DNA from 2 places in the Pseudomonas marincola genome. Region 1 is predicted to be linked to the other one. Evidence: predicted binding sites of a transcription regulator. Region 1 holds the regulator's gene; the other holds the start of a gene.
What was found. The regulator LexA, encoded in region 1, represses DNA repair genes until DNA is damaged. The targets are predictions, from matches to a motif close to CTGTNTNNNNANACAG.
Positions count from the first base shown of each region.

Region 2: the regulator LexA is predicted to act here: its motif matches at 4,570-4,585, upstream of recN (DNA repair protein RecN).

Region 1 covers NZ_LR215729.2:2,898,901-2,906,676, reverse strand. Annotated here, with positions in the region: gene topA (type I DNA topoisomerase) at 1-664, shown strand, start outside; gene PMYSY11_RS13545 (DUF6586 family protein) at 733-1,251, shown strand; gene PMYSY11_RS13540 (hypothetical protein) at 1,329-1,562, shown strand; gene sulA (SOS-induced cell division inhibitor SulA) at 1,639-2,109, opposite strand; gene lexA (transcriptional repressor LexA) at 2,120-2,725, opposite strand; gene PMYSY11_RS13525 (TetR/AcrR family transcriptional regulator) at 2,982-3,689, shown strand; gene PMYSY11_RS13520 (L,D-transpeptidase) at 3,737-4,261, shown strand; gene nagZ (beta-N-acetylhexosaminidase) at 4,283-5,281, shown strand; gene PMYSY11_RS13510 (S-methyl-5'-thioinosine phosphorylase) at 5,292-6,026, shown strand; gene PMYSY11_RS13505 (CsiV family protein) at 6,709-7,242, opposite strand; gene mfd (transcription-repair coupling factor) at 7,252-7,776, opposite strand, start outside.
Region 2 covers NZ_LR215729.2:3,872,543-3,880,318, reverse strand. Annotated here, with positions in the region: gene PMYSY11_RS17910 (GlxA family transcriptional regulator) at 1-716, opposite strand, end outside; gene PMYSY11_RS17905 (acyl-CoA dehydrogenase family protein) at 888-2,033, shown strand; gene recN (DNA repair protein RecN) at 2,872-4,545, opposite strand; gene grpE (nucleotide exchange factor GrpE) at 4,740-5,309, shown strand; gene dnaK (molecular chaperone DnaK) at 5,410-7,326, shown strand; gene dnaJ (molecular chaperone DnaJ) at 7,532-7,776, shown strand, end outside.

The DNA of each region.
Region 1 (7,776 bases):
TGAGGGCGAGTCGGAATCGTTGCTGTTGCTCAGCAAGCATCGCTGCAAGATTTGCGACACGGCGATGGATGCCTACCTGCTCGACGAAACCCGCAAGCTGCACATTTGCGGCAATAACCCGGATTGTGCGGGTTATGAAATCGAGATGGGGCAGTATCGCATCAAGGGCTACGAAGGCCCGAGCCTTGAGTGCGACAAGTGCGGCAGCGAGATGCAGTTGAAGACCGGTCGTTTTGGCAAGTTCTTCGGTTGCACCAACGCGGAATGCAAGAACACCCGCAAGTTGCTGCGCAGCGGTGAGCCGGCGCCACCCAAGATGGATCCGGTCAAAATGCCGGAACTCAAGTGCGAGAAGGTTAACGACACGTACATTCTGCGTGACGGCGCTTCCGGGCTGTTCCTGGCCGCAAGCCAGTTCCCGAAGAACCGTGAAACACGTGCGCCGCTGGTCGCTGAGTTGATCCCGCATAAAGACGAGATCGACCCGAAATACCACTTCTTGCTCGACGCACCAAAGAAAGACCCGGAAGGGCGTCTGTCTGTAGTGCGCTACAGCCGCAAGACCAAAGAGCAATATGTCCAGACCGAAGTCGACGGCAAGCCGACTGGCTGGAAAGCGTTCTTTGATGGCGGCAAGTGGAAAGTCGAAGACAAGAAACGCTGATCAATAACGCGCGCCAGTTCGTCGCTGGCGCGCGTATATTGAACTGATCCGCAGTGGAGGGCGCCAACATGGCGAGCGAACTTTACACCCGCACCAATCAAAAAATCTTCTATGCCGGGCTCTCGCTGGAGTCGTTGCGCAAGGCCGAGGCTGGCCAGGCGATCAATTCTCCGGCGTTGATTCAGGCTGAGCGTGAATCGGCTCTGTTTCACTTGTACGGCGCGCTGCTTGGGCTGTGCCATGAAGTGGCAGGTTTCTACCGGCTGCCACAAAGCAATGCGCCGCGCGCCGAAATTCTGCTCGATAAAGCCTTGCTTGAAGCAGCGCCGAGCCCTGAGTTTGCAGAGCTGGTTGAGCTTGCCGGGCAATCTGAAACCTGGCTGGCACAACTACTAAAAGCCTATGCCGATCTCTTTGTGCCGCAACAAACGGTCAGCAAGGCTAAAGTAGACCCGACTACGCCGCTAATCACTTCGGTGACACTTGAAGAAGAGCCGGTCGAGTTGAGCAGTGCCGAGCTTGAGGTGTGGCGTCAGGAATTGAAGTCGTTGGCACGACGCTTTCGCGAGTCGCTGACTGAGTGGTAAACAGCGATTTGATCGGCGGGCTAGGGTGAGTCTCGGTCGCCTGTTACAATAATTGGCTAACTTGGAGATTCATACTTATGCCTACCTCGTTTCTGGAAATCGTTGAACTACCTGACGGCCGCATTGCTCTGCGTCGCGCAGAGGATGAAGAGTCGCTGGTAGTGCTCGATTTCTCTGAGGAAGCCAAGACCTTTCTGCAGGGCCAGCACGTAGAAGTGGCCAAGGCCATGCTCAATGTGGGCGTGCAGATGGCCGGTCATCTTGCTGAAAACGACTTTCAGCACGATGAAGGTCCGCGCGTACTGCACTGATTTAATCGGCAGAGTACACACAAAAAAGAGCAGCCTCAGGGCTGCTCTTTTTTGTTGCGGCAATGATTAAGCGGGTTCAGCCAAGGCTGATATTCAGGCTCTGCGCGGCGCCTTCTTTGGCGGCGGCTTCAAGCAACAGACGGGCTTTACGTTCCAGCGGATGTAGCCAGCTGATCACGGTATGGCTGCGGCCCAGACGCAGTGTTTCCTGAGCCAGCTGCAAGGGCGTCTGCTTGCTGCGCGGGTGCAGCAGCAAGATGCGCTCGCGATTGAGGCCAGCGTCGCGTAGCCACGCTTGGGTGAGGCTTGCTGGTGGCGCAATCAGTGTCAGCCAGCGTTGCTCGTTGTTTTCGCTCAGTTCTCGCAGCATTGGGGCGAGCAGGTTCAGGCAGGATCCAGCGGCTCCGCGTAGGGAAATTTCACTGAATGCTTCTGGTGTTTCCACTCGCTCGATGTGCGCAGGTGCTTCAGGCACCAGAGCAGGAGCTGGGAGAAACGCATCAAACAGTGGCAATTGTGTGCGGTTGTGCGACTGTGGAAACTGCATGAGAACTCCTCTAGCGGCGTATAACGCCGACGCTCAATCCTTCGATAACCAATTCTTGTTGTTCAAGGTCGACTTCAATTGGCTGGAACTCAGGGTTCTCAGCAATCAGCCAAACGGTATTGCCCTGGCGCTTGTAGCGCTTAACGGTGACTTCATCGCCGATCCGGGCGACCACGACCTGGCCGTTGCGGGCCTCACGCGTGGTGTGAACGGCTAGAAGATCACCGTCCAGAATGCCGATGTCCTTCATACTGGTGCCATGCACGCGCAGCAGATAATCGGCGCGCGGATGAAAGAACGCCGGGTTGATCTTGCAGGATTCTTCGATGTGCTGTTGTGCCAGAATAGGCTCGCCCGCAGCGACCCGGCCAATGACTGGCAGGCCGTCTTCTTCATTGGGTTCAAAACCCGGAATACGGATGCCGCGAGAAGCGCCCGGCGTCATTTCGATGGCCCCTTTACGGGCCAGTGCCTTAAGGTGTTCTTCGGCGGCGTTGGGCGACTTGAAACCGAGCGCCTGAGCGATTTCTGCCCGGGTAGGCGGGAAGCCGTTGTCTTCGATGCAGCGCTTGATGAACTCAAGGATCTCGGATTGGCGTGGCGTCAGCTTAATCATTTCTGGGCTCTGTCTTTTTATACAGTGACTGGGATTATATACAGTAGATCGAGCTTGGCAATAATCCTTTTTCACTGTTGCCATGACGTCGCCCGAAATCAGTGTTACTTGCAGGTTGTGTGAAGCGTCTCGTTATTATCGGTGTGGACTTTGCTATAAAGCTTGTTATTCACTTATGTGATGATTGAAGTTGTAGCTTGACAAGCTGTTCATCTAATACGTATGTTTCAAACAAGTGTTTGTCAGGTATTCGTTTATGGCACAGTCAGAAACCGTAGAGCGCATTCTCGATGCGGCCGAGCAACTGTTCGCCGAGAAGGGTTTTGCCGAAACGTCTTTGCGATTGATCACCAGCAAGGCTGGAGTCAATCTGGCGGCGGTTAACTATCATTTCGGCTCGAAGAAAGCCTTGATTCAGGCTGTGTTCTCACGCTTCCTCGGTCCTTTCTGTGTCAGCCTTGAGCGTGAGCTTGACCGACGTCAGGCCACACCGGGCTACAAGGCTACCCTTGAAGAGTTGCTCGAGTTGTTGGTCGAGCAGGCGCTGGCCGTAAAGCCGCGCAGTGGTAATGACCTGTCAATCTTCATGCGCTTGCTTGGCTTGGCATTCAGCCAGAGTCAGGGCCACTTGCGTAAGTACCTTGAAGAAGTCTACGGCAAGGTTTTCCGTCGCTACATGCTCCTGGTTCATGATGCTGCGCCACGCATTCCGCCGCTTGAGCTGTTCTGGCGCGTGCACTTCATGCTCGGCGCCGCCGCGTTCAGCATGTCCGGTATCAAGGCTTTGCGCGCTATGTCGGAAACCGATTTCGGGGTTAATACGTCGCTCGAGCAGGTCATGCGCCTGATGGTGCCTTTCCTCGCTGCCGGCATGCGTTCGGAAACCGGCGTGTCTGATCCTGCATTGGCGGCCGCGCAACTGATTCCCCGTGCCAAAGGCTCAAGCGCAACCGCCAAGGTTTAAGCGCTCACGGGTGGGCGCGCTGGCTTTGTTCCGCTAAGCTAGCGCGCATGTCTACTGTTAACTTTCTACATATCTCTCTGGCTGATCAGACGCTCTACGGTTTTTCCGATGAAGCGCTGGTTGTACGCTTGCCTGTGTCCACTGCCCTGAATGGTGCTGGCGAACTCAACGGCTCCGGTTGCACGCCGCGTGGCCTGCATGTGGTGCGCGCCAAAATCGGCGCAGGCCTGCCGGAAGGTGCCGTGTTGCGTGGCCGCCGCTGGACCTCCGAGGTCTGGTCTGCAGCGCTCGCCGAGCAGTTCCCGGGGCGCGACTGGATTCTCAGCCGCATTCTCTGGTTGAGCGGCTGTGAGCCCGGGCGTAATCGTTTGGGCAAGGTGGATACCTTTCGTCGTTATATCTATTTGCATGGCACGCCGCCCACTGAACCCATGGGTGTTGCGTTGTCTCATGGCTGCATCCGGCTGCGTAATCCCGACTTGATCGGTCTGTATGACAGGGTCTCGGTCGGTTGCCGCGTTTTGATCGATGAGGCGCCGTGTCCGCAATGGGCGCAGGCGTCACTTACTTAAGGAATATTTGTGAGCTCAAGCATGCAAGGTTCACTGATGCTGGACATCGACGGTACCTGGCTGACGGCCGAGGACCGGCAAATTCTGCGTCAGCCCGAAGTCGGTGGACTGATCTTATTTGCCCGCAACATCGAAGACCCGCGTCAGGTTCGCGAACTGTCGGCAGCTATTCGCGCAGTTCGCCCGGATATTCTGCTGGCCGTGGATCAAGAGGGCGGTCGCGTTCAGCGTTTGCGTCAGGGTTTCGTGCGCCTGCCTGCCATGCGCGCCATTGCCGATAACAGCAACGCGGCTGAACTGGCTGAGCATTGCGGCTGGCTGATGGCCACTGAAGTGCTGGCTGTCGGGCTCGATTTAAGCTTTGCGCCGGTGCTTGACCTCGATCACCAGCGCAGTGCAGTGGTGGGCAGCCGCGCCTTTGAAAGCTCGCCGCAGCGCGCTGCCGAGTTGGCGGGTGCATTTATTCGCGGCATGAATCAGGCGGGTATGGCGGCAACCGGCAAGCATTTCCCGGGGCATGGTTGGGCTGAAGCCGATTCGCATGTGGCTATTCCGGTGGATGAACGCAGCCTTGAGCAAATACGCGCTGAAGATATGCAGCCTTTTACCCTGCTCGGCAATCAACTGGCCGCCGTCATGCCGGCCCACGTTATTTACTCGCAGGTCGATAACCAACCGGCAGGTTTCTCCAAACGCTGGCTGCAGGAGATCCTGCGCGGCGAACTGGGCTTCAAAGGCGTGATTTTCAGTGATGACCTGTCCATGGCGGGCGCTCACGTGGCGGGCGATGCGGCGAGCCGTATCGAAGCTGCATTCAGTGCCGGTTGCGACATGGGCCTGGTGTGTAACGATCGTGCCGCCGCCGAGCTGGCGTTGAGCGCAGCCCAGCGCTTGCAGGTTGTTGCGCCGGATGGCTTGGCGCGCATGCGTCGCCAGGCATTCCCCGGTGTTGAATGCCGCCAGCACCCACGCTGGTTAAAGGCCATTAACGCGCTGCGTAGCGCACAATTAATCGAATAAGGGGCGCTTGATGACTGTTTACGCCATCATTGGCGGTACGGGCCTGACCCAGCTGGAAGGCCTGACAATTACGGCTGCATTGAACATGGACACGCCGTACGGCGCGCCATCGGCTCCGGTGCTGCGTGGCGAATACGCCGGGCGTGAAGTGTTGTTTCTGGCGCGTCACGGCCATCCGCACCGTATCCCGCCGCATCAGGTCAACTATCGGGCCAACATCTGGGCACTGAAGCAGGCAGGCGCCGAGGCGATCATTGCCGTCAATGCCGTGGGCGGCATTCACATGGCCATGGGCACCGGGCACTTCTGTGTGCCGCATCAGGTGATTGATTACACCTCGGGCCGCGCACACACCTTCTTTGAAGGCGAGCTCGATCACGTGACCCACGTTGATTTCAGCTACCCGTACGATGAAAAGTTGCGTGAACTGTTGATCGCCGCGCTTGCTGCCGAACACTGTGAATTCAGCAGCCACGGCGTTTATGGCGCCACTCAAGGCCCGCGCCTCGAAACAGTAGCCGAGATCGCCCGCATGGAGCGTGATGGCTGCGATATCGTCGGCATGACCGGTATGCCTGAGGCCGTGTTGGCGCGTGAGGTTTCTCTGCCGTATGCGTGCCTGTCGCTGGTGGTGAACCCGGCAGCGGGCAAGACCACCGCGTTGATTACCATGGCCGAGATCGAGCGTGCGCTTGAGCAGGGTATGGGCAAAGTTAAAGCTGTATTGGCCAGAGTGCTGAGCTGATAGCGTTCAGGTTTTGATTTGCATAAAGGCCCGCTTGCGGGCCTTTATGCTGTCTGGGGTGTGAGTTTTATGGGCTGTTAATCCGACGGAGGTTGGAGTCCGCATCGCGGCTTCCGACATGGCGGTCTCTGGGTTGGCGCGGGATTTATGCTGCGGTTGCGAGGGTTATGACGGATTGCGATGCTGCGCACGCTATCCATCCTCCGCACGATATCCATCGTTCGTACGTTACCCAGCTGTCGGTGGGTTTTTTGGGTTTTGAATTGATTGGCTGTTAATCCAATGGAGGTTGGAATCCGCATCGCGGCTTCCGACATGGCGGCCTGCGGGTTGGCGTGGGATTTATGGTGCGGCTTCGAGGGTTATGACGGGTTGCGATGCTGCGCACGCTATCCATCCTCCGCATGCTATCCATCGTTCGTACGTTACCCACCTATCGGCGGGTTTTTTGGGTTTTGAATTGATCGGCTGTTAATTCAATGGAGGTTGGAATCCGCGTCGCGGCTTCCGACATGGCGGTCTGCGGGTTGGCGTGGGATTTATGGTGTGGTTGCGGGGGTTATGACGGATTGCGATGCTTTGCACGCTATCCATCCTCCGCACGCTATCCATCGTTCGTACGTTACCTTCCAACCGCTGGGGTTTCGGCCCGGGCTTGCGATTGCTTTGCCCGGGCGGGGGGTTAGCGGATGCGGATCAATATGCCGAGGCTTTGGTAGTCGATGAAGGTCAGTTTGCCGCGGGTGACGGGTGAGCCGGTTTTCTTGATGTGTTCGCTGGCGCTGACCAGGCCGCTGGAGTCGAACTGGTTGACCCACAGCTGCGTGTCGACCTTGAATGTGCGCCCCTGGCTGAATGTCAGCGTGCCTTCGACTGGGTAATGCCCCAGTTGCTGCTCGCCGTTGGAGATCGCTACGCTGTTTGGTGTCTCGCTGATGGGTTGGCTCCAGGCTTGATGCAGCAGCACTTCATAACCGTTTTCAGGGCTGAGCTTGGCCGCCTCTTGGTTCAGTGCGGTTTCGCGTGATTGCTCTTTGCTGATGGCCATGGCGCCGGCGCTCCAGCCTTCCGGCGCGAGCTTGCTCGAGGGGATAGGCTCGCCCGGCTGGCGGAATACGATGACCTCAACCTTGTAAGTATCATTGGCGCTCACAGGCGCGGACGCTAGCGTCAGAAGGGTGAGAGCGAGTAAGGCAGCACTTTGAAATGCGCGCATGCAAAATCCTTAGTTTTTCGGCATCAGGCGCTCAAACAGCGCCTCAAGGGTATTGAAACGTTCTTCGGGGCGTTCCATCGGAATCTGGAATTTGAACTGCGTCGCGCCTTCGAATTTATAGCGATTGGGTTGGCTCTGGATCAGCTTGATCAAGGTTAGCGGATCAACCTGGGTGTCGGCGGTAAAGTCGATGCGACCGCCTTGCGGACCGGCGTCGACTTTGCTGATGCCAAGTGTCTCGGCCTGCAATTTGAGCAGGGTAATGCGCACCAGATTCTTGGTCGGCTCGGGAAGCAGGCCGAAGCGGTCGATCATCTCAACCTGCAGTTCCTTGAGATCATCCTCGTTGGCGGCGTTGGCAATGCGCTTGTACAGAATCAGCCGCGCATGCACGTCGGGCAAGTAGTCTTCCGGGATCAGCGCCGGTACGCGCAAGTTGACCTCGGGGCCGCCACCAAGTGGCTGGTCGAGATTAGGTTGCTCACCTTTGCGGATCGATTTCACCGCGCGCTCAAGCATTTCCATATACAGCGT
Region 2 (7,776 bases), 970 kb from region 1:
GCAAAGTGCTCCTCAAGCCACTGCTGAATTTGCAGGATGATGACATCGTGATGCTGTTTCTGGCCGCCAAAGCCGATACGGCCAGGGCTGTAACTGCGCTGCAGTTCGAACAGAATATCGCGGGCAACGCCTTGGGCGACGCTGGGGCCGCAGAAGCGCTCAATCAGGTAGATGTAAAGGTCGCTCGCTGAGGTGACGCCGCCTGCGCAAAACAGGTTATCGGCATCGGACAGGTGCTTGTCCTGATTGAGCAGAACTTTCGGGAAGCGCTGCTTGAATTCGCTGAAAAAACGCCAGTAAGTGGTCGCTTCCTTACCGTCCAGCAAGCCGGCTTCCGCCATCCAGAATACGCCGGTGGCTTCACCGCAGATCAGGCTGCCTTTGGCATGTTGCTGGCGCAGCCAGTCGAGAATCTGCGGGTAGCGCTTTTTCAGCGCATCAAAATCATCCCAAAAGGCCGGCAGAATGATGAGTTCGGCATCACCCAAACCTGCCTCACTGGTGATCATCACATTGCTGAAGCTTTTTACCGGTTGAGCGTCCGGTGAGACCAGCGAGATCTCGAACGCGGCGGTGAAACCCAGGCCAAGTTGCTTGCCGTAGCGCAAGCTGGCCATGTGGAAAAAATCCTTGGCTTGCATCAGGGTCGAGGCAAAAACGCCTTCGGTTGCCAGAATGCAGACTCGTTTTAGCGGTGTAGTCTGGATCAAACTCATGGTTTTTATTCTTGGTGTTTGGCGCGGGGCGCGTGAAGCACTTCTCTGGGGTAAAGTGGTCAGAGTGCGGCTGGATCGTCCTATTTTTTGGCGCATGTGTCCAGTGCGTTAGCCTCAGCTCTAGCCTACAGTCGCTGCCTGTTTTGTTTTTTCTTCCATTCAACGGTCAAGGTGATAGCGATGATTCCAAGAACAATTTTTAGCTCAGACCACGAATTATTCCGCGATAGCGTTCGCAAATTCCTTGAGCAGGACGCCGTGCCTTTCCATGCACAGTGGGAGAAAGACGGCTTTATTGACCGCGCCCTGTGGAACAAGGCGGGCGAGGCGGGCATGCTTTGCTCGCATATTCCGGAAGAATACGGCGGCATCGGCGCCGATTTTCTCTACAGCACGGTGGTGATCGAGGAAATCGGTAAGCTAGGACTGACCGGCATCGGCTTTTCCCTGCATTCGGATATCGTTGCGCCGTACATCCTGCATTACGGCTCCGAGGCGCTTAAGCAGAAGTACCTGCCAAAAATGGTAACGGGTGAAATGGTCACGGCAATTGCCATGACCGAGCCAGGCGCGGGTTCGGATTTGCAGGGCGTGAAGACCACCGCGGTGCTGGATGGCGATGACTACATCATCAACGGCTCGAAGACCTTCATCACCAACGGCTACCTGGCAGATCTGGTGATTGTGGTCGCCAAGACCGACCCGAAAGCAGGCGCTAAAGGCACCAGTCTGTTTTTGGTCGAGGCCAGCACGCCCGGGTTCACCAAGGGGCAGCGTCTGGAAAAGGTCGGCATGAAGGCGCAAGACACCTCCGAGCTGTTTTTCCAGGATGTGCGTGTACCGAAAGAGAATTTGCTGGGGCAGGCCGGTATGGGCTTCGCCTACCTGATGCAGGAGTTGCCGCAAGAGCGTCTGACCGTTGGTATTGGCGCAATCGCCTCGGCGCAGGCTGCGCTCGGCTGGACGCTTGAATACACGCGTGACCGCAAGGCATTCGGCAAGGCAATCTCTGACTTCCAGAACACGCGCTTCAAGCTTGCTGAAATGGCAACCGAGATTCAGGTCGGGCAGGTGTTTGTCGATCGCTGTCTGGAATTGCACCTCAACGGCAAGCTCGATGTGCCAACCGCCGCGATGCTGAAATACTGGGGCACCGATTTGCAGTGCAAGGTGCTTGATGAGTGCGTGCAGCTGCACGGCGGCTACGGCTTCATGTGGGAATACCCAGTCGCCCGCGCCTGGGCGGATGCACGTGTGCAGCGCATTTACGCCGGCACCAACGAAATTATGAAAGAGATCATCGCCCGCTCGTTGTAACCCGTTCGCGGTCCGGCTCGAAATCGCCATGACGGAAACCCCGTTGGGGGTTCCATCCTCCGATGGTGCGATAGGCATCAGGCGGAGGTTGGAATCCGCCGGTTGGTGCGACAGGCATGAGTTGGAGGTTGGAATCCGCGAAGCGGCTTCCGACATGACGGCGTAATGATCGTGCGCGGTTTGGTTGTTCAGCCTCAGGCCGCGCAATCGACGGCGCCAATGCTGGCGGAACAGCCGATTCGCGGCCCGGCTTGAAATTGTTATGACGGAAACCCCTTTGGGGGTTCCATCCTCCGATGGTGCGACAGGCATGAGCTGGAGGTTGGAATCCGCCGGTTGGTGCGACAGGTATAAGCTGGAGGTTGGAATCCGTGCAGCGGCTTCCGACATGGCGGCCTAATGATCGTGCGCGGTTCGGTTTTTCAGCGCCAAGCCGCGCAATCGACACCGCCAATGCTGGCGGAACTGCCAGTTCGTGGTCCGGCTTGAAATTGTTATGACGGAAACCCCGTTGGGGGTTCCATCCTCCGTTTGGCGCAGCAGGCATAAGTCGGAGGTTCGCCGGTTGGTGCGACAGGCATGAGTTGGAGGTTGGAATCCGCGCAGCGGCTTCCGACATGACGGCGCAATGATCGTGCGCGGTTTGGTTGTTCAGCCTCAGGCCGCGCAATCGACGGCGCCAATGCTGGCGGAACAGCCGATTCGCGGCCCGGCTTGAAATTGTTATGACGGAAACCCCGTTGGGGGTTCCATCCTCCGGTTGGCGCAGCAGGCATGAGTTGGAGGTTGGAATCCGCGAAGCGGCTTCCGACATTGCGGCCGATCGGTCGTGCGCGGTTTACGCTTGCGCGCTGCTGACCATCTGCCTTGCATGTGCCAGAGACTCTTCGGTGAGGTCGACGCCGCCGAGCATGCGGGCGATTTCTTCTACGCGCTGGGCTTCACTCAGGTTGCTTACGGCGGTGCGTGTGGCGTCGCTGCCGCGTGCCTTGTGCACGAATAAATGGTGATGGCCCTGCGCCGCAACCTGGGGCAAGTGGGTAACTGTTAACACTTGGCCGCGTTCGCCTAGGCGGCGCAGCAGTTGCCCGACCACTTCGGCCGTCGGGCCGCCAATGCCCACGTCTACTTCGTCAAATACCAGCGTTGGCACGCGCGATGTTTGCGCGGTAATCACCTGAATCGCCAGGCTGATACGCGACAGTTCGCCGCCTGAGGCTACTTTGGCTAACGCCTTCATCGGCTGGCCGGGGTTGGCGCTGACCAGAAACTCGACGTGCTCCATACCGTTTGGATGGGGTTCATCCAGCTGGTTGGCTTGCAGGGTGATGCTGAATCGCCCGCCTGGCATACCCAGCGTTTGCATCTCCGCTTCTGCCGCGACTGCCAGCTTATTGGCCGACTCCGCCCGGCGATTGCTCAGCTCCAGCGCCTTTTCCTGATAGTGACGCTCATACGAGGCCAGCTCTTCGGTCAGGCGCTCAACAGCCTGATCATCGGCATTCAGGCTTTCGAGTTCTTCAAACAGTTGCTGTTGCAGGGCTTCAAGTTCCTGCGGCTGAGTGCGGTGCTTACGTGCCAGTGTGTAGATGGCATCGAGGCGTTCTTCGAGTATTTGCAGGCGCTCGGGGTCTGCGTCGAAGTGGTCGAGGAAGCGATTAAGCTCACCGACGGCTTCTTCCACCTGAATCTGCGCGCTGCCAAGCATGTTGGCGGCTTCAGTCAGTGCGCCGGGTTGGCCTTTGAAGCTGCCCAGGCGATTGAGACTGGCGGTGAGTGCAGATAGCACGTTGCCAGAGTCGCTTTCGCTGCAAAAGTCGATTACCTGACGGCAAGCGCTGAGCAGGCTCTCGGCATTGGTCAGGTTCTTGTGTTCCTGCTCGAGCTGTTCCAGTTCGTTTTGGCCAAGCCCCAGGTTATCGAGCTCTTCGAGCTGATAGCTGAGCAGTTGGTGACGCGCGCGTTGTTCGTCGCCGATGTTGGCGATGCGGGTCAGTTCGCTGCGGGTTTGCTTCCAGCGTTGCGCGGCCAGTTGCACTTGGCGCGCCAGATCCTGGCAGCCGGCGAACTCGTCGAGCAGGCGGCGATGGGTTTCGGCCTTGAGCAGGGATTGGTGTTCATGCTGGCTGTGGATATCAATCAGCAATTCGCCAAGGGCTTTTAAATCCCCGAGCGGGCAGGGCGTGCCGTTGATGTAGCCGCGTGAGCGCCCTTCGGCGGTTATCACTCGGCGCAAAATGCACGGGCCGTCCTGTTGCAGGTCACGCTCCGCCAGCCAGGCCTTGGCCTCGCTGATGTCGCTGATGTCGAAGCTGGCGAGAATGTCCGCTTTGTCTGCGCCGGGGCGCACCACGCCGCTGTCTGCACGATCGCCCAGCGTCAGGCCCAGCGCGTCGAGCATGATCGACTTGCCCGCGCCGGTTTCGCCGCTGATGACGCTCATGCCGCCGTCCAGCTCAAGATCAAGATGCTCAACGATTGCGTAGTTATGTACGGACAGGTGCACCAGCATGGCGTGGCCTCCCAGAAATTAGGTCTGGTTATTTATACAGTAGTTTATTTGTGCCTTGCAATTACCTTGGGATGAGATTGTGTGCAGTTGGTCGTTTGCGCGTATTAAGGCCTTGAAGCCACACAAATAGCCCCCATATAGACGGCAGACGCGTGAGTTATCGACACCACGCCAGTTATTGACAGGAGGAACGCATGGCTGACGAACAGACCCTGAATACGCAAGATCTCGAGGAACAAGTAGCGCCGGACGCTGCCTCGGGTGATGACCTGGCTGCTCGCGTAGAAGCGCTGGAAGAGCAGTTGGCCGCTGCGCAGGATCAATCGCTGCGCGTAGCTGCTGATTTACAAAACGTGCGTCGCCGCGCCGATCAGGATGTCGAGAAGGCGCACAAGTTTGCCCTGGAAAAATTCGCCAACGACCTGTTGCCCGTTGTGGACAGCCTGGAGCGTGGCCTTGAGATGACCAGCGCCGAAGATGAATCGATCAAAGCGGTTCGTGAAGGCATGCAACTGACCCTCAAGCTGTTCCAGGACACGTTGGCGCGTTACCAGTTGGTTGCTGTCGACCCGCAAGGCGAGCCATTCAACCCTGAGCATCATCAGGCAATGGCCATGCAGGAAAGCAGCCTGGTCGAGCCGAACAGCGTGTTGCAAGTTTTCCAGAAGGGTTACCTGTTGCACGGTCGTCTGCTGCGCCCGGCCATGGTCGTGGTCAGCAAGGCACCGGCACCGGCTTCACCTTCTATTGATGAGCAGGCTTGAAATATTTCCTCAAGCCCCCATTTAACAGTCAAGCGTATTAGAGCTACCGCTGCTGAGCTAGAACCAGCGGCGGAATAATCAAAGTTTCGGGAGAGCAAACATGGGTAAAATTATCGGTATTGACCTGGGGACTACCAACTCCTGCGTCTCCGTTCTTGAAAACGGTAAAGCCAAAGTTATCGAAAACGCCGAAGGCGCACGTACCACGCCATCGATCATTGCTTATGCAAATGACGGTGAGATCCTGGTAGGTCAGTCGGCCAAGCGTCAAGCTGTGACCAATCCGCACAACACCCTGTACGCGGTTAAGCGTCTGATCGGTCGTCGTTTCGAAGAAGAAGTGGTTCAGAAAGACATCCAGATGGTGCCGTACAAAATTGTCAAAGCTGACAATGCGGACGCCTGGGTTGAAGTAAACGGCCAGAAAATGGCCCCGCCACAGATCTCGGCTGAAATCTTGAAAAAGATGAAGAAAACGGCCGAAGACTATCTGGGCGAAGCGGTCACTGAAGCGGTGATCACTGTTCCTGCGTACTTCAACGACAGCCAGCGTCAGGCGACTAAAGACGCCGGCCGTATTGCGGGCCTGGACGTTAAGCGCATCATCAACGAGCCAACCGCAGCTGCTCTGGCTTACGGTATGGACAAGGCCAAGGGCGACCACACTGTCATCGTTTATGACCTGGGTGGCGGTACGTTCGACGTTTCGGTTATCGAAATTGCTGAAGTTGATGGCGAGCACCAGTTTGAAGTGTTGGCAACCAACGGTGACACCTTCCTCGGCGGTGAAGACTTTGACATTCGTCTGATCGACTACCTCGTCGACGAATTCAAGAAAGAAACCGGCATGAACCTTAAGGGTGACCCGCTGGCAATGCAGCGTCTGAAAGAAGCTGCTGAGAAAGCCAAAATCGAGCTGTCTTCGAGCCAGCAGACTGACGTTAACCTGCCGTACATCACTGCAGATGCGTCCGGTCCTAAGCACTTGAACGTGAAAATTTCGCGCTCCAAGCTTGAAGCGCTGGTTGAAGACCTGGTTCAGCGCACCATCGAACCTTGCCGCATCGCGTTGAAAGACGCCGGTGTTGATGTGAGCTCGATCAACGACGTGATTCTGGTCGGTGGCCAGACTCGTATGCCGCTGGTGCAGAAGCTGGTAACCGATTTCTTCGGCAAAGAAGCCCGTAAAGACGTTAACCCGGACGAAGCTGTTGCCATGGGCGCGGCCATTCAGGGTGCGGTGTTGGCTGGTGACGTTAAAGACGTACTGCTGCTCGACGTATCGCCTCTGACCCTGGGTATCGAAACCATGGGCGGCGTGATGACTGCGCTGATCGAGAAGAACACCACGATTCCGACCAAGAAGTCGCAAGTGTTCTCGACCGCTGATGACAACCAGAATGCCGTGACCATTCACGTGCTGCAGGGCGAGCGTAAGCAAGCTTCGCAGAACAAGTCGCTGGGCAAGTTCGATCTGGCTGAGATTCCGCCAGCTCCGCGTGGTGTTCCGCAGATCGAAGTGACCTTCGATATCGATGCTAACGGCATCCTGCACGTAGGCGCTAAAGACAAGGCCACTGGCAAGACTCAGTCCATCGTGATCAAGGCCAACTCGGGTCTGTCCGATGAAGAGATCGAGCAAATGGTTCGTGATGCCGAGGCTAACGCTGAGGAAGATCGCAAGTTCGAAGAGCTGGCAACTGCTCGCAACCAAGGTGATCAGCTGGTTCACGCCAGCCGCAAAATGGTCACCGAGGCAGGCGATAAGGTGACTGAAGAAGAGAAAACTGCAATCGAAGCCGCGGTCTCTGCACTTGAAGTTGCCGTTAAGGGCGACAGCAAGGAAGAAATCGAAGCGAAGATGGCTGCACTCTCCGAAGTGACTGCACCGCTGGCCCAGAAAATGTACGCCGAGCAGCCGCAGCCGGGTGCTGAGGCTCAGCCAGAAAACAACGACAAAGGCGCTGCCGATGACGTTGTTGATGCTGAGTTCGAAGAGGTTAAAGACAACAAGTAAGCGCACGCTTGCTAAGCACGCCCAGCGAATGCTCGCCGGGCGTGCAAGGCTCCAGCCGGTTGTGGTGCTAGCTAGAATCGGTATGATCCGTCGCGCGGGGGCTTGCTCCCGCGTTGGCGTGTCTGGAGAGGATGATTTGCAAGGCGTTAATCAGTGACGCGGGTGCGATGACTTTTTAACGAATTGTTCGAGGTCTTGAGGATTTATGTCTAAACGTGACTATTACGAGGTGCTGGGTGTCGAGCGCGGCGCTAGCGATGCGGAGCTGAAAAAGGCTTACCGGCGCCTGGCGATGAAGCATCACCCGGACCGTAATCCTGACGATAAAGTTTCGGAAGAGAAGTTCAAAGAGGCCAACGAGGCCTACGAAGTTCTGTCCGATGCCAGCAAGCGCAGCGCCTATGATCAATACGGCCATGCCGGTGTAGATCCAAGCATGGGCGGCGCCGG